Regions from separate parts of the Bacillus sp. ABA4_010 genome, predicted to be linked through region 1. Evidence: riboswitches for the same ligand, from Rfam matches in the RefSeq annotation. Region 1 holds a riboswitch; each other region holds the start of a gene.

Region 1 (6,077 bases):
CATAGCGGTAAATATGCTGCTCTTTGATAACACTTTACTTCTTGAAACCTGTTCCGCACACAAGTTCACCCTTGGGAGCGCGAGCAATACATGTCAATGTATTAATAGCCAAACCCCTTGACACCATTGGTGTTGAGGGGGTTTCTTTATTTTGGTCATGTTGTTGATATTTTGATTGAATGAAAGAATGACTAAAATTTAACCAAAAAATAGTTCATTTCCTAATAAAGTAGTATGAAAGATGATCCTTTTACTAGTTTTATAAATTGTACGCAGTCAGGAAACAGATTACCTCCAAATAATGGTCTTTATAATGAACTGTTTCTTAAAATCATCCATAAAAATTGACAAAACAGGTGAGTTTGATGCACAAAAATGTTCAAATAAGTCATGGGAAATATGGAAAACAGTATGATCTTAAAACAGAATGTACGATTAGATATAGCGAAGATAACGATTCAATTAGGATATTTTTTAAAGACTCAATTAAACCAATATATATTCCCAAGTCTGCAGAAGCTATGTATAATTCACTGAAAAAGCATTTTGTGGAAGACGGGGAAGTAGTAGAAGAGAAAAAACAAGTTTAATGAGTTACTTTTTGAGTTGTATTATTAAAGGGAATTTTTAAGCCTGATTATGATTGAACATGCAACCATAATCAGGCTTTTTTTACATAGAAAATAAGAAAACGCCTATATCATAAACAAGCTCATTAATCCAATTGAAAATTTAATTGAAATTCCTTCTTATAAGATGTATTCCATAGTTCTCCGAATAAAGAAATTGCGTTAATATCATCTTCACTGCGTGGTAAACCTTCTAATGTTAAGTTTCCAGTCACACTTTGCCCTGGGGATAAATCGGATATGTTATCTAGCGTTCGATCGCGATTAACGAAGGATAACGTTTTGTCGTTAGCAGTAACTATCCATGTTGCGGTTGGGAAGGCACCTTTGGCTAATTGAAGTGAATTGTTTGTAATGGTCACATTGAACGCTGTTTTGATGATGGAGGCACTATAGGAGTTAATCGTTAAGGAAATGCCATTAGAGAAATTGATTTTGTAAGGTAAATGATCTTTCGTAATCAAATCTGTTGCAGGAGATTGAATGGGAACAGATGATGACGGTGGAAAAAGGATATCAGCAGACATGGTTCTTGGGTTATAGGTGACGGCAGCACCAAGCATTTCAGAAACCTCACGGAGGCTCACAAAGGTTTTTTCCTCTTCGCTATACCAAGTATTAGCGGAGGTTGGTTTACCGTTTACGGTAACGCCGATCCGATTTTTATGAATGGTTTCCTCCTCAACTGTCGCAATTGTATCACGGGGTGTTTTATATTGGTCAATGATAGTGCCAGCATATACTCCGGTAGAGAATAATGTTAAACCTAATGAACCGATGAAAATTTTTGTCATTCGTTTCAAGAGATACTCCCTCCTATCCAAAACGTCGTACAGTCAGTATTTTTTTGTTATGAACCGTTCTTTCTTATTTTTATCTTATTCATTCTGGACGTTCATTTGACCTAGATATTTTAATTGTAAAAAAAGGGACCTTCTATCTGTTAAAAACGTACATGTGTTTAATTAGTGTGACACGGTTCGAGCCAGAGTCTAGCTAAACCATATTATAAGAAAAAGAACGCCAGAGAAGAAGGGAACAGAAGTAAACCTAAGATGAGAAAAACGTTGTGCAGGTCGCGATGGGTGTTGTTGCTTTTTTTGATGGAGGAGCCGACGATTAAAATGAGAGAGAAAACGGTAGACAATAGGTGAAGACTGGCGATCATATATTCACTCCTTAACAAGTAATATATTGACACCTAAATATTAACATTTTTTATGGCGGAGTAACATTAAAATTTTGTAAAAAGGCTACGTTTACTAGCAAAGTAAACGTTATTCTTCTTTTTTGAGGATAAATTGTATATTCCCATCCCATTCTTCTAAAATATAAGTAGCGATTTTAGTGTGAGAGTGAAATTGATTGTTAACGGCTATGTTAACGCCCATAACTTTCAGACCTAATAGAAAGGCTGCCAAATGATAAGCAGAGGTTGAATTCATCCGGCTTTTATGAACTTTTTGGAAGTTTAATAATTGTGATTGGATTGCATGTGATTTGTCGTTTGGCATTTCAATTCGTAACATTTAGCATTCCTCCTATAAGTATTAATCATATAGGAGAAATGGTGTGGAATATGTCGAAAGGTGACTTTTGTATCAGTGGTAATAAAATACATTTACCCTAAGGAACTAAGCAGGTAAACGGATGGTTACAAGAGTGGGTCTACCATCATTTATATTAGATGATAAAAACAACTGTTATGATTTAGCTTCTTTTGGCCAAAAACGCCCTTGGAGAAGAGAGTTGATAAACGAATACTCATCTAAAATAATATTAAAATCAGGAGCTTTAATGCAAAATTTATGGCCTTTAGGCTGGTAAGTTACTTGATGAGAAGAGACCAACTCATATAGTAGAAACTCGTTTTCCGAGTGTGCTCCTTCCTTTTTCAATCGCTGAAGAATAATTAGAATTTCTCCCCAAAATGGGAGGTAAGGCTTGTCTTTGTATAAGGACAAGGTTGTTTGTAAATCGTTAATAATATCTGTTGTCATGTTGCATCACCATTCATACACTTTCTGATTGTTAATGTTTAAGTTGGGTCACTGTACAAAAGAAAAGAGACATTCACATGGCATACAGCCTTCGAATGTCTCTCCCATTCATTGTCATTAGCCTTTCAAGTCAATGGAATGACCAAGAGTAGGATGTGGAGCTTGGGGAGTGGTGCTTTTTATCATATCAATCATTTGTTCACTATTTTGTTTGGCTGTATCCATCGCGTTTGTCATTAAAGACATATTCACATCTTGACGAAGTGTTGTATTGGCAAGTGCACTAGATAAAGCGGCGATATCCATGAGTATTACCTCCCTTTTTACTGTTATTATCGGTTTTATTTTAACAAAATTAAAGAGATTTAGAGGAGAAAATAATTAAAATAATATTCTGCTTTTTTTGTGTTTTTTATTTTAAAAGATGTTGCTTCATTGTGACTTTATGTTAGAATATTTTTGCGCTTAATTTTTATACAACCTAATCCGATAATAGCAAACCTATTGAAAGGTAGGGACGCAAAGCCACGGGTCTAAAGCATTTTGCAATGATAGCCGGGCTGCCGAAGAAGATGGAATGATGACGTCCACCTTTCCCAAGGGGACTTTTTTATTTGACGGACATGAAAAAGTCGACACGCTTTCTTCGGATCATAAGTATTTGAAGAGGAGAGAAGTTTATGAATTTTTTTGAACACCGCAAATTGATTGGAAAAAATCTACAATGTTACATGATGATGCACAAATATACTAAATCGTCATTTTCTAAATTAGTTGGTATATCACGACCTACTTTATATCGAATTTTAAGGGGAGAAAGTCCTGACCCAAAAAGATATAAAGAACAAATTGAGATTATTACGGATGTTCTTAATCTTCCACAAGATTATTTTTTAGAAAGGTAATGGCTATCTCGTCAACATGGCTACCGATTTCATGTACCCGATATTAGTAGAAGCAATTTCAAAACCGTAAATATAGCTCGTCGTCGTTTTTTGCTTCCATACAATGGTCCCAAGTAAATGAACGTCTCGGCCAAGTAAAGAGAATTCCAACGATAAGACAAGGTCATTTGTAACGGGAAAATTAAGGTCGGATGTGAAGCGTAATCCCGTCATGCTCATGTTTTCTACTTTGAGTAATGTCGTATGACTTAAGCTATATTTGTTTTTATATTTTTGAATTTTTCCTTTTACCATAAGAGGGGACGTTAAGTCGATTCTCTTATATTTACGCTTTTTCATAAAACACACCTGCCTGCAATCAATACTTTTTCACTATATTTATCGTCACGTATATGTATATTTTCACTTTAATGACCAGATTTATTTATGCAGGCAATAATTTAGAATATTTGTTCAAATATTGAACGGTTCAACAGATAATGTTCTTCTTTTACTAATCCATTTTTTTGTCATTAAACGTGTGACATAGTGTGTAATTGAGGTATAATACAATCTAGTGGATAAGCGGGACCTTTTCAATGGGCTAGCTTGGTAGAACTGTGTGGTCGGCAACTAGCAACCTTGAAGAAGTACCTTAACTTCCTCATTAATCATTTTATATAGATTTAAAAGTGAAAGAGAGTGAAACGTAATGGGACGTAAGTGGAACAATATTAAGGAAAAAAAAGCGTCAAAAGATGCGAATACAAGTCGTGTATATTCTAAATTCGCGCTTGAAATCTATGTGGCAGCGAAGCAAGGTGAACCAGATCCTGCATCAAACCAAACGTTAAAATTCGTGCTTGAACGTGCTAAAACATATAATGTCCCGAAAATGATCATTGACCGTGCAATTGAAAAAGCGAAAGGAAGTTCAGAAGAAAGCTATGACGAGCTTCGTTACGAAGGATTCGGTCCAAATGGTTCAATGGTTATTGTAGATGCTTTAACAAATAATGTGAACCGAACTGCATCAAATGTTCGCGCGGCTTTTGGAAAAAATGGCGGGAATATGGGTGTGAGCGGATCTGTATCGTATATGTTTGATGCAACAGCAGTTATCGGGCTTGAAGGCAAAACGGCTGATGAAGCGCTTGAAATCTTAATGGAAGCAGACGTAGATGCGCGCGACATTTTAGAAGAAGATGATGCGGTCATCATTTATGCAGAACCTGATCAATTTCATGCGGTTCAAGAGGCGTTCAAAGATGCCGGTATTACGGAATTTACTGTGGCTGAGCTAACAATGCTTGCTCAAAATGACATTACTCTTCCTGAAGATGCACAGGCGCAATTTGAAAAGTTAATCGATGCTTTGGAAGATTTAGAAGATGTGCAACGCGTGTACCATAATGTTGATTTAGGTGAATAATATACAGGACAATAAGAGCGACTTATCTTGTGAAATATGAAGTTAAGTCGATTTTATGAAAGGAACCGTCATGGTGATCCGGCAGCATCCGGTAATCGTGACGGTTCCTTTCTGTGCAAAGTACATGATGAAATATAAACCGAGAAATGTAGTAAAGGCAGGTTATGTAAAATGAAAAAAAGAGTAATGGACATTCTTTTTATTCTATTAGGTTCTTTTATTTTTGCGTTAGCTATTAATCTATTTGTCATTCCTAATGAGTTAGGAGAGGGAGGCGTTACTGGGATTACCATTATTTTGTATTATCTTTTCCAATGGTCTCCTGGGCTTGTCAGTTTTATTTTAAATGCGATTTTACTTGTCGCCGGTTATCGGTATTTAAGTAAAACCACCACTATTTACACAATCGTTGCGGTCATCTTTCATTCTCTTTTCCTTCACTTCACGAAAAACTGGAGTATTGCGTCAGATGAACTGATGGTGAATGCGGTATTTGGTGGTGTATTTGCCGGAGTGGGAATTGGCTTAATTATTCGCGTCGGAGGTACGACAGCGGGAACGACTATTCTTGCGAGAATTACGAATAAATACCTCGGCTGGAGCATTAGTTACGGTCTACTCTTTTTTGACTTAATTGTTGCTTTTTCATCGTATTTTATTATCGGGGCAGAAGGGTTAATGCTTACGGTTATTATGCTCTATATTGGAACGAAGGTGATGGAATTTATCATTGAGGGGCTCAATCCAAAAAAAGCAGTGACCATCATCTCGCAAAAACCAGACGAAATTGCGATGCAAGTTAACGTGTTAATGGATAGAGGTGTGACGGTTTTCGCAGGACACGGGTACTATACAAAAGCGTCAAAAGACATCTTGTACATTGTAATTAGCAAGCAAGAGGTCGTTAAATTAAAGAAAATCGTAAAGGCGACGGATAAAAATGCCTTCATTGCTATTCATGACGTACGTGACGTATTTGGAGAGGGCTTTTTAGACATTTCAAAAGCCTAAATATATAAATCAATCGAGTAAATGATTATTGAGGAAAGTCTAAAAAACTCTTGTGAACACCCTTCCATTTAATAAAGCGATGTCCAATTATTAAGTGAAATGTATATAGCTATGGCTATTA
Region 2 (6,077 bases), 1.5 Mb from region 1:
TTCAACTGGTATTGGTCTGTCGTATGTAAAGCAAACAGCCGAAAAATGGGGAGGGAAAGTTTGGCTGAGAGATGATTATAAAGAAACGACATTTGTATTAGAAATTCCAGTAGATTCAATCATACAAAGGGGATTAGGATGATGAATTATTTTATTGTTGACGACGATCCCGCGATTCGGGCTATGCTTACTGATCTCATTGAAGATGAGGATTTAGGAAAGGTTGTAGGTGAAGCGGAAGATGGAGTTTTTATCGATCATAATTTGCTTCTTCTTAAAAAAGCGGATGTCGTTTTAGTAGATTTACTTATGCCAATAAGGGATGGTATTGAAACCGTTCGCATGCTCGCGCCGGACTTTATAGGAAAATTTGTGATGATTTCACAAGTGGAAGCAAAATCATTAATAGGCGAGGCGTATAGCTTAGGGGTGGAGTACTATATTACAAAACCGTTGAATCGCCTTGAGATTTCAGGTGCGTTAAAAAAAGTGAATGAGCGAATATTGCTCGAACAGTCCATTCGAGGTGTTCAACAATCGTTGAGCTTATTTACGAATCGATCGATCCTTCCGTTTCAAGAAAAAAGTATCATAGAAGCAGGGCGCACTTTAATTTCCGATTTAGGAATGATTGGAGAAAGCGGAAGTGAAGACTTAATCAAAATTTTGGGCTTTCTCCAGCAGGAAAAGCAAAGATTAGGGAGTGCCTATATTTTTCCTTCTTTAAAAGAGATTTTTTGGGGGATTGCAGTAGACAAATTGGGGAAAACAGCGGATGATAGCGACATTCAGAAAGAAATGAAAGCTTCAGAGCAACGTGTACGCCGGGCTTTGTATCAAGCGCTCATCCATATCGCTTCCCTCGGCTTGACTGACTACTCGAATCCAAAATTTGAAGCATATTCCGCTACGTTTTTTGACTTTTCCGAAGTGCGTAAGAAAATGCTGGAGCTGGAGAATAAAAACAAAACAGCGAGTAATCAGAGCCGAATTAATATGAAAAAATTTATTCAGGCACTTTTTATCGAAGCAAGACAGCTAGTGGAATAAATGAGTTTAGTTGATGGCCCAAACTTGCTTTGTGTACCATGGACAACTGATCCGTACTTTAGTATCGCTCGTGACGTCCGCTTTCAAGACGCTGTCTGAAAAAGGAGGATGATTCCATTTCAGACAGCCCTATTCTTAATACAAGTAATCTAATAATCTCCGATTCGCAAGGTTTGTATCGACTGGACAAATCGAAGAATCTCTTCCATATTGCCAGAGCCAAACATTGGCTTTGCATTTTGGAGCAGCTGGCTTAAAAGCTGGAGCGCGCTGTTCTTTTGTTGTACCGGGTCTTGGCATACAGCTCCAAAGAATGGTTTGCTCGGCGACGAGTGGATTATTTTGAACGGCTTCGCAATAAGCAGCTGAAAAGGCTCCTTTGACCGGATCTTGATAGATGCCAGGTCGATACCCGCTCGGATACATCGCCTCTACCCATCCCCGAATCCATGCTTCATCTACTTCAAAGTAATCCTCAATATTTGCGAATAGCACTTTATTTTTAGGAATCCCTAGTCTTCGTGCGTGAAACAGTGTGTTGACGGCTCGAGCTCTTCCTTCGGTATAGCCTACCGCTTCCTTTAATTTGTTATAGATAGGGACGACTTTGATGTCTCGATTTCGGAGAAAGGTAATCTCTGATTTTGTCAAACCATCTGATACGTTTGAAATCTCAGTCAAATAACGCCCCCAATATTTCGGATAACCGAGCTTGTTTTTGACACAAGTAAATAACTCTTCCGTTACTTTTGCCGCCGAGTCGACACCCCATACCACTCTTACCATTTTGTCACCTCCGCGATAGTAAGTCGAACCTCCTTCATGTATATGATAGAACAGTCTGGGCTAAACCTTCTTTCATTGATATAAATCGACCTAGGACATTCGACATCACTAAAGAGTGGTCATACTAAATGTTCTAAAGCTTTGAGAGAAAACTTAAGTTGTCTGAATCAATGATGGTGGTACTTCTCGATTGAATGAAGAGGTGTCGAATTATGCAAGTAAATCTATATAAAACAATATACCTATGAAAATAGTGGTGAATGTCGAATTTTAAAGAAAAAAATCCAGTTATTTGTAGAAAAATGTAGATATTTATTCTTATTTATACTAAGATAGTCTTGTGTTTCATTTCATTATTATTTTCCGATAAAGGCAAACTTGTTGAAAAGCAAGGACGCAAAGCCACGGGTCTAAAGCGTGATGCAATGGCAGCCGGGTTACCGAAGAAGCTGGAATACATTTTGTTGAACAATGTATGAATCCACTCTTTTTCGGAGTGGTTTTTTTATGACAGCAAAACCCCGAGCTTAAAATTGGTGAACAGAAAAAGTGTTAGGCGGAAAGTAGCGATAATGAAGGGATGCCAATGCTAATCGACTCGCAGCAACGATGAATCCGAATTGAATGTACAATCAGCTAGGAAAGGAATGGTTATATGATTATCATTAATGAACAAATTATTTCACCCCTTTTAGTCGAAACGTTAAAGAAACTTGAAATTCCTGTGTTAAAAGAGGAAACAGATAAAGAGAGTTCAAGTGAATTATCCGGCTTACGCGCAGAAGATTTTTTCACTAGATGGAATGATCAACAACGTTTGCTAACGAATTCGGAGAGTTGTTTAACTTTACTTGAAGCGAATGCACCTGATAGTAAGCAATATCTGTGGTCAAAAACGTTGAAAGATAAAGGGGAACTCCGAAGTCTTCTTTCTAACATATATCCTGATTATTTTTATAAAGTGGTCGGTATTGCTGAGCTGTTTAAACTGGACACAGAACGTATTCCATTTCCAGTCGTCATCAAGCCAACGATGGGCTATTCAAGTGTCGGAGTTTACAAAATCAAAAATGCAGACGAATGGAACCAAGCTCTTGATAAACTCCATGCCGATTTTATTCTTTCTCAAAATGTTTACAATCAAAATGTCATCAATGGGAATCATATTTTAATCGAAGAATGGATTCAAGGCGACGAGTATGCAGTAGACGGTTACTTTGATCATGAAGGAAATCCAGTGATTTTGAACATGTTTAAAAGGCAATTCAAAGACGAATATGATACGTCTGACCGGATTTATTTCACCTCGAAGGAAGTAATCGAAGAGATTCATGATGATATTCTTTCATTTATGATGAAATTGAAAGAAGTTGTTCCTTTAAAAAATTATCCAGTTCATTTTGAGATCAAGAAGCATAGGAGCCGTGTTGTGCCAATTGAAGTGAACCCGTTGCGTTTTGCAGGAGCTGGAACAACGGATTTAGGTTTTTACGCGTACGGATGTAACGTATATGAACATTACTTCCTTGGAACAAGTCCTGATTGGAAAGCTGTGATGGAAGAAATGGATACAGCTGTTTACAGCTTCTGTTGTGCAGAAATTCCATCGAATGTTTCACAGTCTCTTGTCGAGAAGGTAGATCATAGCGCGTTTAAAAAAGAATTCACACATCTTTTAGAATATCGGGAAATTCATGCTCAAAATGATCGAACATTCGCGATTGTTTTCTTTAAGAGCCCTGATTTACAAGAAAACAATAAAGTGTTACAGCTAGATTTGACGCAGTTCATTCAAATGAAGCAATTAAAAACTTTTCAGGAGAAGAACCGATGAAAAAAATTCCCTTGTTACATCCTAAAACGTCGATTAAAGCACAGCTTGTTGTTAGTTTTTTAGTCCCTTTTCTTATTTTTGCACTTGTAATCGGTGGCTTCTTAGGAAATGTTATGAATTCTATTACAAATAATCATGTATTATCTCAATTTGATAATAGACTGCAAGAAAATGGAAGGACGTTAGCTGGGGGACTGGATAGTGACTTTATCGAGCAGGTAATGGAAAATCCTGAGGAATACGGTAATGACTTAAAGCAATACTTAGATACTTTCATAGAAGCACGCAAAGGTATTGAGTATGTGTATGTGTTATCACGGGTAAATGGTCAAGATGTGATAGTGGCGTTGAACGGCAGTGAAGATTTCATGGTTGAATCGCCTTTTACAGCTGATCAAAAACAGTCGTTCGAGCAAAAAAGCGAAGTGTCCAGTGATATTTATGAAGATAAGTGGGGAGTACATAAATCGTTTTTCCTCCCAATTGATAATGCCGATGCTATTATCGGAATTGATATGGATGCAACCTTCGTCATGGATTTGCAAAAGCAGATGATTTTGTATCCGTCTATTTTCCTTATTGCGGCTGTAGTACTTGGCGGTCTTTTAGCGTTTTATATTGGAAACCGTATTTCGAGTCCTATTAAGCGTTTAGCGGACTTTGCGAATAGTATTGCATCAGGAAATTTGAGTCACGAGATTAATATAAAACGTGATGATGAAATTGGATTATTAGCGGCCAGCTTCGAAGAGATGAGACAAAATCTACAGAATATCATTGAGAGCGTAAGAGAAAAATCAGAAACTATCAATGAAACGAGCGATACTCTTCTTGTGTCATTTGAAGAGTTAGAAGGAGCATCTCGTCAAATTGCGACCGGAACAAACGAAGAAGCACATGGAGCGGAAGAAAGAGCGAAGCATATCGAGTACATCTCGAATATGACTACTGAAATGTCTGCAGCTATTGAAGACATGGATCAACAAACGAAACAAATTAAAGAATTTACGCATCATACGAGTGAACTGTCTGAAAAAGGGTCTGAGCAAGTGAATATTATTTCAGACCAAATTAATAAAATTAAAAACAATGGAGCAGCGACGAAAGAAAATCTATCGGCATTAAATTATAAGTTAGAGCATATTAACAGAATCATCGATTTAATTCGGGATATTTCTGCTCAAACGAATTTATTATCATTGAACGCTTCCATTGAGGCTGCACGTGCAGGCGAAGCAGGAAAAGGATTTTCAGTTGTTGCCCAGGAAATTCAAAAGCTAGCTAATCAAACGGCTTCTTCTATTAAAGATATTTCAGATACAATCAATGAGATTAACAAACAAACGAGCAAAGTTTTAGAACTTAACGAACAAGATTTTGAAGACATTGTCAGAGGGGTAGAAATTGTAGAGGATAATGGCCGCCTTTTCAATGAAATTTTTGAGTCGGTTGAACAGCTTAAAACGAGATCTGATATCATTTTTGCAAGCTCTGGAAAAATTGCGAAAGCATCGGATACTGCTCTTTCTTCTATTCAAGAAATTGCAGCGATTACTGAGCAAAGTGTCGCGACGACCCAAGAGATTGCCGCGGCTGCTATTCAGCAAAACAACACAGTTGAAACATTGAAAGAGCAAAATAAGCAACTGAGAGATGTAGCGAACGTTCTTCAAGATACCGTTGGGAAATTTAAATAAACCAATAATTCCTAACGAACAAAAAAGAGCAGGGCTGTCGGGACATCATCTCGTCCTTAACAGTCTTGCTCCAATGAAACCCGTCAATTATCCTGCAAAATCAAGGATAAATTGACGGGCTTTTTGTTGAATAGATATGTTGAATCATATGCACTGCTGAAGGCGGTTATAGCTGGTAGACAGCTCGGATATACTCAATCTCACGGGCAATTCCTTCTCGTAAGGTGACATGTGGGTTGTAATGGAGCAATGAGGTGGCTTTCGAAATGTCGGCCCACGTATGCTTTGGTTCTCCGCTAACTTTTGGTGAGTAGTGAACATCGGCCTTTTTACCAGTTAATTCCTCGATGATGGCAATCACTTCTTGCACAGATGCCCTCTCTTTTCCTCCAATATTAATAGTTTCTCCTATTATGTTTTTAGCGGAAAGAACAGAAGCAGTCCCTGCCACACAATCGCTAACATAAGTGAAATCCCGTGATTGCAATCCATCACCATAAACCGTTAAGTGCTGTCCCGTTAAGATTTGATTAATAAAGCGATGAAAAGCCATATCCGGACGCTGTCTCGGACCATAGACCGTAAAGAAGCGGACAATGACGAGCGGGAGTCCGTAGCTATTATGATAAACTTGGCATAAATGCTCTCCTGTTAATTTTGTAATGCCATAAGGAGAAAGGGGAGATGGGCATGATTCTTCTGTAACTTTG
Region 3 (6,077 bases), 1.9 Mb from region 1:
GCTGCTGCTCATTTTGTCCCGCATGAAGAGGCAGGGCGTTGTCGTGATGTTCATGGTCATACGTATTTTGTGAACATTACGGTAGCAGGTGACGAATTAGATGAGACTGGTTTTTTAGTCAATTTTCAAATGCTGAAAAAAATTGTGTCAGGTCAGTTTGATCATACGTTATTAAACGATCATACAGACGTGTTCAATAATCAAAATCCAAATGATTTTCCGACGACAGAAGTGATGGCGCGTAAAATTTATGAAATAATTCAAGCGCATCTCGACACATTGCCGAATAAGCCTACATGCTTGCAAGTTTTTGTGCGAGAAACGCCAACAAGTTATGTTGTGTATCGCCCGAAGAAGGTGAACGGTCTTGGCTAAAAAAATTCCGGTGCTGGAGATTTTCGGTCCGACCATTCAAGGAGAAGGGATGGTTATCGGTCAAAAAACGATGTTTGTCCGTACCGCCGGCTGTGATTATTCCTGTAGTTGGTGCGATTCTGCTTTTACATGGGATGGATCGGCCAAAGACGATATTCGGCAATTGACGGCGGAAGAAATATGGCATGAATTAAAGGAGCTTGGCGGGGACTCGTTTAACCATGTCACGATCTCAGGAGGAAATCCCGCTTTAATTGCTGCTTTAGGAGAATTGATTGCTGTTTTAAAAGAACATCACATTCGTACGGCGCTTGAAACGCAAGGAAGTCGCTGGCAAGAGTGGTTTGTGGAAATTGATGATTTGACGATTTCACCGAAGCCTCCAAGCTCTCGTATGGAAACGAACTTTTCTGTGCTTGATGACATTATTGAAAAACTGCATAAACACCAACGTCAGCATGCTTTCAGTTTAAAAGTGGTAATTTTTGATGAGCGGGATTTTGATTATGCTGTCAATCTTCATCAACGTTACCCGTCTGTTCCGTTTTTTGTGCAAGTTGGAAATGATGATACACATACGATGAATGATGACGAACTAATAAAAGGACTTTTAACAAAGTTTGAGTGGCTAATTGACAAAATTGCCGCTTCTCCTGCAATGAATAATGTACGGGCGCTGCCGCAGCTTCATACGCTCGTATGGGGGAATAAACGAGGCGTGTAAGCGCTCTTCAAAAAATTTACAAAGAAATGTGGAAACACGTATTCACAAAAATTTAATTCACTGTTAGAATGACAAGCGAGGAAAGAGAGGAAACTAATATGACAGGAAGAAAAGATGAAGAATTACAAGGTGTAACATTACTAGGCAATCAAGGAACAAAGTATTTGTTCGAGTATTCGCCAGAAGTGCTTGAGGTGTTTGATAATAAGCATCCAAATCGTGATTATTTTGTAAAATTCAACTGTCCAGAGTTTACCAGTCTATGTCCGAAAACGAATCAGCCAGACTTTGCAACCATCTATATTAGCTATATTCCAGGTGAGAAGATGGTCGAAAGCAAATCGTTAAAGTTATATTTATTTAGTTTCCGAAATCATGGAGATTTCCATGAAGACTGCATGAATATCATTATGAATGATTTAATTGAAGCAATGGATCCGCGCTACATTGAAGTGTGGGGCAAATTTACGCCACGTGGCGGAATTTCGATTGACCCATATGTAAACTATGGCCGTCCAGGTACAAAATACGAAAAAATGGCCGAATATCGACTGATGAATCACGATTTATACCCAGAAACAATCCACAATCGATAAAGCGGACTCGTTCAAGAAAAGTGCAGGGTAGGTACAGCACAAAAGAAAACCGGCCGTAGCTGGTTTTTATAACTTAGTTAAGAAGGTGAAAGAAATGTCAGGAAGATCGGCAGTTTTGCTTGGGGCAACGGGTCTAGTCGGTCGAGAGCTGCTTGGATTGCTGCTCAAAAGCGATGTGTACAGTCAAGTCACAATTTTAGTTCGCAATAAGCTATTAATTCAGCATGAGAAGCTCAGACAAGTTGAAATTAATTTTGAAGAGCTTTGCAATTATGAAGAAGAGTTTAATGTGGATGATGTGTTTTGCTGTTTAGGTACTACGATGAAAAAGGCGAAAACAAAAGCTAATTTTTTAAAGGTTGATTATGAATATCCGCTGACAGCTGCGAAACTTGCAGAGAAAAAACGGGTACGAAACTTTTTGACTATTACAGCAATTGGGGCAGACCTCCGTTCGCCGTTTTTTTACAATAAAGTAAAAGCCCAAACCGAAGAAGACATTTGCCATTTATACATTCGATCGACTCATTTCTTTCGTCCGTCTTTACTGCTTGGACAACGCAGTGAGATTCGCTTAGGTGAAAAGGTTGGAGAATATATGCTTAAAGGTATGTCCGTGTTTCTTATTGGAAAATGGCGTAAATTTAAGCCAATTAAAGCAGAAAATGTAGCGAAGGCTATGTTAGAAGCGGCATTAGAAGAACGTTCCGGTGTTCATATTCATGAAAGTGACATTATTTATTATGGAAATTGTCATGGAATGATTACAAATTAATAGTAGATTGTTTTCTATTCTAACTTAGCTCTCATCTATGAAAGATGAGAGCTAAGTCTTTTTTTAGCGATAATTTCAAAAAGAAAAGGCTAAAGGAATAAAATGAGCGGTTAATCACCGCCACCCCCGCCGCTGTCACTCCCACCCCCGGAGTCGTTGCTCCAGCTTGAGAAAGACGCATCAGAATCGTGATTGTCGTCTTTTTCGTAAGTAAATGGTGTAAAAGAGCTGGAAGTTCCGCTTGAACGATGATGTGATTTCGTTTTTCTCGAGAAGGCAGCGACGAGAAAAATAATGAAAATGATGATGAGAAAGGCAAATTCCAAAGAAATCGTCCCCCTTCTTTTCAAGTTATTGTAGTTATTGTCTCATTAATAACCATTTTATTCAATAAATGATGAGGGGTTGAAGTTAAGAGTGGAATTTTATTGCATAAAGGAAACTTTATTGCATGAAGGAAATAAACTGTATTAAAAGCATAAGGGGGTAATGTTGATGAAATGTCTTTCTTCCCAACAAAAAATTCAGCAATATGTGTACTTGTTTTATAAAATGGGTATTATTACTGAGCAGCAAAAAAATGAAATTATCAAAAAATAAAAATGATATATCAATCGACCTAGAAAGTTCGACATGACTGCGCTTTGGATATGTCGAACTTTCTAAATTTAAGCGGATGAATCAAGGGTAGTGCCATCCGCTTAGGAAGCCTTTGAAGAGAAACGTAAATGAAGATGGATGAACTTATTAAAGCGAACCGATAGGGAGAGAAATTTGTTTAAAAATATACAAAATTCTCTGACAACGTTCTACACGATTTTAGATGTTCGTCAATTATACTATTTTTATAGTGTAAACCTACTAGTAATATTGTATCTATGAAAAGCATAAAGTGAAGTAGAACTCTCGAGTAAGGGCAAACTTATTGAAAAATAAGGACGCAAAGTTACGGGTCTAACGTTGTTTTACAACTATGACGGCTGGACTGCCTGAGATACAAACTGTATTTTAGGAGGAGACTATGATTGCCAGAGAGAAACTATTAGATGAAGAATGGGTAGATCTAGTGTTAGAAGCATTGGATTTAGGTCTTACAGAAAAAGAGATTCAAGACTTTCTAACCAGCCAAATCCGACAGGAACAGTGTAAAAAATAGGTGTTTTTGTTGTCTTCCTATTAACGGAGATGGACCAGATATGATATGATAATGGGGTTAAGAGAAAGAGAAGGTGAAAATATGATCGGTCAACGCATAAAGCAATTACGCTTGCAAAAACAATTATCACTATCTGAACTAGCAGAGAAAGCAGGAGTCGCAAAATCATATTTAAGCTCAATTGAACGTAACCTTCAATCTAACCCTTCTGTCCAATTTTTGGAAAAAATATCAGCCGTACTAGGCATTTCTGTCCAATCACTTATTCAGCAAGAAAAAAAGGAAGTAAATTATGACCAGCTTGACTCTGACTGGGCAAACTTAGTGAGGGAGGCCATGGAGTCAGGGGTATCTAAAGAGGAATTTAAGCAATTTCTTGAATTCAATAAGTGGAAAATGAAACAAGATAAAGGGGAGTAGCGTTTATGAGAGCATAAACGCTTTTTTATTTTTGCTCAAAAGGTGCTATTGTTTATATTTTTTTCTTCTTTGTTGTATGAACAATAACATTATCCCTGCAGCAAGCATTACGATACCTGCGAACAAGAGGTTAAAGATATTTGTTGCCGTATTAGGCAGGAGAAGACCTGTCCTTTGAGCAGGCGTAGTTTGGTTGGAAGGGATGATAACGTCTTCGGATGCCAAAGGTCCTCCACTGTTTAAAGGCAGTTTATCATCAGGTAGTACATTACTTGTTTCGTCTGATGAATCATCAATAGTCGAAGTATTCTCTGGAGAGACGGGATCATCATCATTCTCTTCACCAGGATCTTGACTATTATCAGGGTCTTGGTCATTATCAGGGTCTTGGTCATTATCAGGGTCTTGGTCATTATCAGGGTCTTGGTCATTATCAGGGTCTTGGTCATTATCAGGGTCTTGGTCATTATCAGGGTCTTGGTCATTATCAGGGTCTTGGTCATTATCAGGGTCTTGGTCATTATCAGGGTCTTGGTCATTATCAGGGTCTTGGTCATTATCAGGGTCTTGGTCATTATCAGGGTCTTGGTCATTATCAGGGTCTTGGTCATTATCAGGGTCTTGGTCATTATCAGGGTCTTGGTCATTATCAGGGTCTTGGTCATTATCAGGGTCTTGATCGTTATCAGGGTCTTGGTCATTATCAGGGTCTTGATCGTCGTCTGAACCGCCTCCACCGCCACCACCATCGTTCATTCCTTCAGCATACAATACAATTTCAAATGAAGTAGTCAGTCCTTGAAATTCATTTCCAAGCTCAAAAGGCATTTCAATTCGAAAATGGATCGTTTCTTCTGTTCCTTTTGCTAAAAAGCGTGGGGAGAAATTCGAGAAATTTTTCAGATGACCATGGAAATACAAGTCCGTTCCTTTTGTAACTTGCAGCAGCAGTTCATCATATAACTGACGCGAACCGCTTATATCTTCAATTTTCAACGTATAGTTAAAATCATGAATGCCTTTATTTTGAACAATGAGTTCACGAGTTCCCCAATCACCCGGTTTCATATTTGAAACATCAAATAAGACATCTTCTGGAATCGTCGCAAGGTCGAAATCGGATGAAGCAGCGAATGCTTTAGATGTGAGGAAAAGCTGACCTTGTATGAAGAAGAGGAGAAAAATGATAAATTTTATATTGTATTTTTTCATGTCATGACCTCACGAAGATAATATTTGGCGCTTGTTTTGGCTGTTTTGAAATGAATCGTTTGTGGAGGGGATATGTTCAGAAAGAAACCTCCCCCTTTTTGTAGAAATTGATGATTCACTTTCCTATTACCTCCTTTCGTTTATGAAGTGTTAAATGTTCTTTTTAAAGAACATTTAACTTGATTATATTCTAAATATTCTGTAATGTAAATGATTATATAAAGATTAAAATGAATGAAAATAGAGTTGAATTAAGCTCTATATTGTAAAAATAGAAATGTACTGTTCTTTATAAAGAATATATACCGTGAAACAGATGATTTGTCCATTTTTATAGTGAATGGGGGCGTTGGAATGAAATATGTTTCGCTTCTGCTTTTAGTAGGAGGAATGTTTTTAATTTTGGCGGGGGTAAAAGAAAGAATGACCATTCAAAGGTTGGAAAAGAGCAGTTTGGAGAGTGCGACTCTTTTAATAGAAACAGTTCAAAACAAGAGAGGCACTGTTCAAGGAAGCAATAAATTACAGAAAGAGATGGAGGCAGGCGATGTGATAGGTATTCTGATAATCCCTGATTTGGGTGCGTCCCTTCCTATTGTAGAGGGAACGCATGAAGATGAACTGAAAAAAGGAGTGGGCCATATGGCAGAAAGTGCTTTGCCTGGAGAACAAGATCAAGTGGTTCTTTCAGGGCATCGCGATACCGTATTCCGTCAAATTGGTTCCCTGACTATTGGGAATCGTTTAATGGTTCAAATGGCTGACGGAGAATATGTGTATGAAATTTCTAGTTCTAAAGTGGTCGACGCAGATGATCGA
Region 4 (6,077 bases), 300 kb from region 1:
CCCGACAAGTGGTGAAGTGAAACAAGAAGTAGTAGAAGACTCCAAAAAACTCGGGGCTGTTGTATATGGTGCGCTTGAAAAGACAGGCTGGGGACATTTAGGGAAATACAATGGTGGCTCTAGTAAAAATATCGGACGAAACGGGATCGCCGTTCGTTATGACATTTCTACGCTTCTATTTGAAATGCGTGGGATGTCCGATCACTATATTGAGTCGTACGCACTAGGGCAAAAAAGCAACGGGTATTTAATTAAGCAAACCATTACGACCTTGGATGCAACGGTAAGAGCCATTGCGGATGGATCCATTGAATCCGCGGACACTAGCTTTTGGGACACGCTTCCTTTCCAAACAACAAGAACAGGGGAAGAAGACGATAACGAATAATTTTACTAAAAAGAAGACTTGTACACATTGCGGGTCTTCTTTTTAATAAAATAAGGAAGAATAGAATTTTTTAATACACCTCTTTAAAAATCAGAAAATTTATAATATTTAGTATTTACAAGTGCCCAGATTTCTTGTATGATAAAGATACACCATACATACACCACCAACAATCTCACCAATTATACGACGAAAGGGGAGATGTGGAGAAGCTCTAACAAAAGCAACAAAAGGACAAAGGGAAGGTGTGATGCCAATGATTTGAGTGAGGCGAAGGCAACTGAATGAGTTGCTGGGTATCCGAAATGCCATCATTAAAATACTCTCTTGCCATGGGGAGTTCCTCCTTATAATATAGATGTACGGAAAGGGTTAGCATTTATCATGAATGAAGAAATAATGTAAGCGGCTTTGTACTTCCTCTTGGAATAGACAAGGCCGCTTCTTGTCGTTTCCCATACATATCATTTAAAAGGAGTCGACCGCCCAAAACATTGATGGAGGGGAAAACATGACCGAAAATTTGATTGTAGGAATGCTATACATTATCTTGTCGATAGGTTTGTTAGCCATTGTATTAATCATGATAGGGGGTGTTTTTCCCTTCTGGTCATAAAACGGCGGTTTGTTTTGCTATATTATTTTTATAAAAAGACTCCCGAATAGTAATAATATACTATAAAATAATAGTAGTTAGTTCTAAAAACATCTTTTTGTGAGAAATTATACCTATGGGAGCGAAGAGGAATCACCTGTATATGGGCGCTTGGGTGGTTAAGAGCTGGAAGCGCAACCGACCATAAAACTAAATTGTGGGAGGATTTATTTTATGGCGATGTTTGGACTTATAAAAAAAGAACCACAAACATGGGAACAAAAAGCGAAACAATTGGATGTGGTGATGAACATCCAAGATGAAGGAATAGTCGAAAAAATAAACATGATTCGATTGAGTAAGGCGGATTTACAAATGGCCAAATGTATGCAACCGGTTGTAAAGGAGCATATTCACGTCCTTGTCGATGATTTTTATCAAACGATTACCGAAATACGTGAGTTAAAAGACATTATTGGCCAGCATTCTACTATTGATCGGCTGAGAGAGACGTTAAAAGTTCATTTAGTAGAGTTATTCGGTGGTGAGATTGACGAAGAGTTTTTAATTAAACGCCTTAAAATTGCCCAAGTTCATTACCGTATCGGTCTAAAGCCGGCCTGGTATATGGGCGCTTTTCAAAATGTTCAGCACTCTTTAATTCATATCATTGCTAGAGAAGTTAATACTAAAGAAGAAGCAGCTCGATTCACAACAGCTGTCACGAAAATATTAAACTTAGAACAACAAATTGTTCTCGAGGCATATGAACGGGAAAATGTAAAGAGGCGTGATGAACAATATGAGGCAGCCAAACAAGAAATAAAAAGAAAAATCGTAGATACAAGTCTTGAATTAACGTCTCTTGCAGAACAGTCAAAAGCAGCGGTCGAAACATTGATTGGTAACAGTGATGCGGTCAATCAAATGGTTATTGAAAGTAATGAAGATTCAACGCGAGCGCAAACTTTTGTCAAGGGAGGACAAAGTAAAATCGAGGAACTTGTCCAAAATATAAAAATCATTAGCAATAGCATAGAAAAGATGAATGCTTCTGTGAAAAAACTATCCGAATCTTCCTCACATATTACATCTGTCGTGAAAATAGTGCAAGGTATCGCTGATCAGACGAATTTACTTGCACTGAATTCAGCAATTGAAGCAGCAAGAGCTGGCGAGCACGGAAAAGGCTTTGCCGTCGTCTCAAGTGAAGTAAGGAAACTAGCGGAAGAAACGAAACAATCGGTCGGAAAAATACAAGAGCTTGTACAAGCATCCAATACATATACCGAGCATGTAAGAGAAACGTTAATAACGGTTAATGAGACTGTTCGAATGGGGAACGAAACATCTATTTATACAAGCGAGTCGTTCCAGCACATTTCGCAATCCATTCATCAAAATGTTCAAAAAATGAACCTTGTCAAAAATCAAATGGACGAATTGGTAGCGGCTATTAAGGAAATTGGCCATACGACTGCCGGTGTCACAGAATCTGCTGAACGCCTAACTGAAACAGCAGAACTAGCATAAGAAAAAGAGAGGTTGACTAAGAGCAGCCTCTCTTTTCATTTTAGGCAATCTCCTTCCGATAATAAACAGCAGACAACCGTTTTAAACCTTTTAGTTTTCCAAGTTGTTCGTCCAGCATCGCAAGTGCCTCAGTTTTGTGGCCTTGTTGAACGTGTTCTGTAACCTCAAGCCAAGTGACATAATCTTGATCTCGTATTTTCCCCTTATATTTCTCATAACTAGAGTTGTCCTGTTCTTCATAGGCAACGACCGCGCTGTAATACCATTTCACATCTTCATCTTTCATTTCTAGAAGCAGCGCTTTTACTTCTGCATATTGCTTTTTCTTGGTGAAAAGGAGAAGTTGGGCTGCTTGCTGCATACGCTTAGTACGGATGCGTTGAAGAGACGCTTCCGCTTTTTGGATGTCATCATTGAAAAAATGATAAAGAAATTGATAATGTGCCTGTTTCGACTTGCCGAGAAATTTCATAATGTTCTTTTCATCTTTTTCAAATAAAATTGGATAAAATGAAAGCCATAATGAAAGAATGAGAAATCCAATAAAAGTAACAATGATGATCGATTGAGAAACGTTCAGTATGCCCATAATAAGAGCGGTAATAAATAACGCAATGTATAGCCAAATCAACGAAATCCCTCCTCCATACTTTTGTGTCAGCATGCTAGTGATGAATGAGCCACATGAGACACCTTTTTCTTCATTTTCTTCTAATATTATACATGATGCGAGAAAATCCGTCGTTCTTTTCTTGAAAACAAAGTCATATCAACGGTTTTCTGAGGAATTTGCCGAACGATTATGTTTTTAGAAAAGTTTAGGGATGTATGCACCGGGAAAAAAATGGATAGAACGCAATAGTTCATCCACTCTTATCGTTTCACGAGGTGGATGTAGGCAGTTAAGAAGGAGGGGAGGGCTATTATGCTATACAAAGTGAAAGCATGGCTGAGATTAACACCGAAGGAGAGGTATTTGTTATTGTTTGCCATCGCCGCACTGCAAAAAGAAAAGCGCCAATAGAAAAAGTCCACCGAAATGGCGGACTTTTTCTTATATATATGCGTTTGCATTTTCAGCAGAATCTTTCTTTTGGTAGGTCATGATTAAATCTGTTATATAGGCACAGATTGCAATCGATAGAACAGTATAAGCAACTTGATGCCAGTTCAAGTAAATAAGTGAAATCGATACAACGATACCATCAAATAGGAAATATACTTTTCCAATTGAAAGACGGGATAGTTTACTAATAAGGATAGACAAAATGTCATCTCCACCCGTGGCACCGCCGTGGCGTAAAATCAATCCGAGACCGAATCCTACAAGAATACCGCCAATGACCGCTGCGATGAACAAGTTTTGTGACAAGTTCACTTCAAACGGAGAATAACGCTCCATTAATGCGTAGAAAACAGAGAAAGAAGTTGCGCCAATGATCGTTTTTATGACAAGCCGTTTTCCAAGTAATTTAAAACCGAGTAAAATTAACGGAATATCGAGCAGCAGCATCGTGATAGACGGGGAAATGTTAAAGAGTTGCTTCACTAATAAAGCAATGCCGATAAAGCCCCCTTCAGCCAAATGGTTTTGCACATGTATGTGATAAAAGGCTGCCGCCAATATAAATGAACCTAAAATAATGATACCTGTTTCTCGCCAACGAATCCATGTCATAGTTATTCCTCTTTCGTAGTTAGTTTTTTTGATCTTTTCCGTTTGGAAACTAACTACGCCATATACAGCAAAGAGCGAAAGCCCTTTTATGTGCAGTTAGTTTCATCAACTAACTACCACCCTATATATAGCAAAAGGAATAACGAGGTCGTTGTTCCAACATAATGTCGCCCACTTTCGTTTTTGTTGACTACAGTCGAATGAGCAACAAAAACGCTACGTATACGATGAATCTTGCCTGTGCCAGATGCTCCTTTGAGCAAGCATGGTATCAAAATCCTTTCAAGGAAATATATATATCTATTTTACCATATGAGCATGAAATAGAGGAAAGAATATGTTTTCTTTTCGAATGAATTCTTTTTTCATGCCCATTGTTAGCGATACATGTATTCAAATTTGCCAACATAAAAAAGAAGAAAACGCATCGCAAAGACAGTCTCGATCATAGCTTGAAAAATTTTTGTTTAAAAAGTTAGAATTTTTATTTTTTTATAGTTGACAAAAACAGTAGGATTAATCATTATTAGTAAATAAGAATAAAGTATATTAATCCAATCGGAATTATGGCGGGGTGAATTCATGTATTTAACGATAGATGGCATTGAAAAGAGCTTTGTCAATGAGCGAAAAGAGAGCGTCAAGGTACTCGATCATATAAGCCTGTCAGTAGAAAAGGGCAGCTTCGTCTCCATTGTTGGCCCATCAGGCTGTGGGAAATCGACCCTCTTATACTTAATTGCAGGACTTGATAAAGCAGATCAAGGCGAAATACGAGTCGCTGGTCAAAAGGTGACAAAGCCGGGTCCAGAACGGGTCGTCGTGTTTCAGGAAGCAGGTTTGTTTCCATGGTTAACAGTACTGGAAAACGTAACGTATGGACTTTTATTGAAAAAGATGCCGAAAGAAGAAGCGAAAGCAAAAGCACTCGATGTCTTAAAAATGGTTCATCTTAGCAAGTATGTAGACGCATATCCGCATCAGCTTTCAGGCGGAATGAAGCAAAGGGTATCAATCGCCCGAGCGCTCGTGATGGAACCGGATATTTTATTGATGGATGAACCGTTTTCTGCGCTTGATGAACAGACGAGAATGGTACTGCATAAAGAGTTGCTGGATATTTGGCGGAAAACGAAGGTGACGATTTTTTTCATTACGCACAATATTCGCGAGGCGGTTCTTTTATCAGAGCAAATTGTCGTGTTTGCGACTCGTCCAGGGAAAATTAAGCAAATCATTTCTGTTCCGTCGACGAAAGATGGCGTCATGCCGGACAGCGTTACCCTTAATACCGAGCAAAAAGTGCTGTCCATCTTACAGGAAGAAATTGAAAAAGTGCTGAAGGAGGAAATGGGGGATGACTACAGCTTTAAGACGGATCATCTTCATCGCAATCATAGCGGCGATATGGGAAGCCACATCTAAATTTTCAGGTCTCCCGTCATTTATGTTTCCAAGCTTAACTCAAGTGTTTGAAACATTGTTTAACGGTATCGTCAGCGGCCAAATAACAGGGGCCATTTTAAAAAGTCTCGGACGCATTGTGCTTGGATTTGCGATTGCGATTATTACAGGTCTTATTCTCGGATATTTCATTTGGCGTTATAAGCTGGTCGAGGATACACTCGGATTTATCGTCACCGCTTTGCAGTCTATTCCAAGTATTGTTTGGTTTCCACTCGCTATCATCTGGTTTGGGCTGAATGATTTGTCCATTTTATTCATCGTCACAATCGGGGCGACGTGGACCATGACCGTTAATGCCACAAGCGGGTTTAAAAATGTTCCGCAGCTCTATCAACGTGTCGCCAAAACATATGGTTCAAGCGGTTTTCACTTTATCCGTACCGTCATTTTACCTGCTTCCGTTCCACAAATTATTT

What was found. A riboswitch is a leader RNA that binds a small molecule or an ion and turns the genes downstream of it on or off. The one in region 1 is predicted to bind cyclic di-GMP.
Region 2: it holds a riboswitch for cyclic di-GMP, as region 1 does, so the genes downstream of both, ACXAEO_RS13250 (ATP-grasp domain-containing protein) here and ACXAEO_RS05810 (helix-turn-helix domain-containing protein) in region 1, are expected to answer to the same signal.
Region 3: it holds a riboswitch for cyclic di-GMP, as region 1 does, so the genes downstream of both, ACXAEO_RS15280 (anti-repressor SinI family protein) here and ACXAEO_RS05810 (helix-turn-helix domain-containing protein) in region 1, are expected to answer to the same signal.
Region 4: it holds a riboswitch for cyclic di-GMP, as region 1 does, so the genes downstream of both, ACXAEO_RS07275 (protoglobin domain-containing protein) here and ACXAEO_RS05810 (helix-turn-helix domain-containing protein) in region 1, are expected to answer to the same signal.

The regions. Positions count from the first base shown of each region.
Region 1 is NZ_JBSWUN010000003.1:932,463-938,539, forward strand. It holds gene ACXAEO_RS05785 (hypothetical protein) at 366-590, shown strand; gene ACXAEO_RS05790 (hypothetical protein) at 716-1,432, opposite strand; gene ACXAEO_RS05795 (hypothetical protein) at 1,907-2,158, opposite strand; gene ACXAEO_RS05800 (hypothetical protein) at 2,333-2,629, opposite strand; gene ACXAEO_RS05805 (YjfB family protein) at 2,747-2,935, opposite strand; cyclic di-GMP riboswitch class I at 3,114-3,197, shown strand; gene ACXAEO_RS05810 (helix-turn-helix domain-containing protein) at 3,310-3,534, shown strand; gene ACXAEO_RS05815 (PilZ domain-containing protein) at 3,538-3,873, opposite strand; gene ACXAEO_RS05820 (YebC/PmpR family DNA-binding transcriptional regulator) at 4,226-4,945, shown strand; gene ACXAEO_RS05825 (YitT family protein) at 5,117-5,956, shown strand.
Region 2 is NZ_JBSWUN010000003.1:2,428,833-2,434,909, reverse strand. It holds gene ACXAEO_RS13265 (sensor histidine kinase) at 1-142, shown strand, start outside; gene ACXAEO_RS13260 (response regulator) at 142-1,050, shown strand; gene ACXAEO_RS13255 (glycoside hydrolase domain-containing protein) at 1,186-1,836, opposite strand; cyclic di-GMP riboswitch class I at 2,198-2,281, shown strand; gene ACXAEO_RS13250 (ATP-grasp domain-containing protein) at 2,492-3,670, shown strand; gene ACXAEO_RS13245 (methyl-accepting chemotaxis protein) at 3,667-5,367, shown strand; gene ACXAEO_RS13240 (NAD-dependent epimerase/dehydratase family protein) at 5,534-6,077, opposite strand, start outside.
Region 3 is NZ_JBSWUN010000003.1:2,834,095-2,840,171, reverse strand. It holds gene queD (6-carboxytetrahydropterin synthase QueD) at 1-375, shown strand, start outside; gene queE (7-carboxy-7-deazaguanine synthase QueE) at 368-1,099, shown strand; gene queF (preQ(1) synthase) at 1,198-1,695, shown strand; gene ACXAEO_RS15290 (oxidoreductase) at 1,790-2,470, shown strand; gene ACXAEO_RS15285 (hypothetical protein) at 2,581-2,796, opposite strand; cyclic di-GMP riboswitch class I at 3,376-3,463, shown strand; gene ACXAEO_RS15280 (anti-repressor SinI family protein) at 3,492-3,626, shown strand; gene ACXAEO_RS15275 (helix-turn-helix domain-containing protein) at 3,708-4,046, shown strand; gene ACXAEO_RS15270 (LPXTG cell wall anchor domain-containing protein) at 4,092-5,258, opposite strand; gene ACXAEO_RS15265 (class D sortase) at 5,613-6,077, shown strand, end outside.
Region 4 is NZ_JBSWUN010000003.1:1,235,398-1,241,474, forward strand. It holds gene ACXAEO_RS07270 (M14 family zinc carboxypeptidase) at 1-388, shown strand, start outside; cyclic di-GMP riboswitch class II at 1,113-1,196, shown strand; partial or broken gene ACXAEO_RS07275 (protoglobin domain-containing protein) at 1,290-1,751, shown strand; gene ACXAEO_RS07280 (methyl-accepting chemotaxis protein) at 2,028-2,516, shown strand; gene ACXAEO_RS07285 (hypothetical protein) at 2,557-3,147, opposite strand; gene ACXAEO_RS07290 (YitT family protein) at 3,571-4,194, opposite strand; gene ACXAEO_RS07295 (ABC transporter ATP-binding protein) at 4,777-5,619, shown strand; gene ACXAEO_RS07300 (ABC transporter permease) at 5,552-6,077, shown strand, end outside.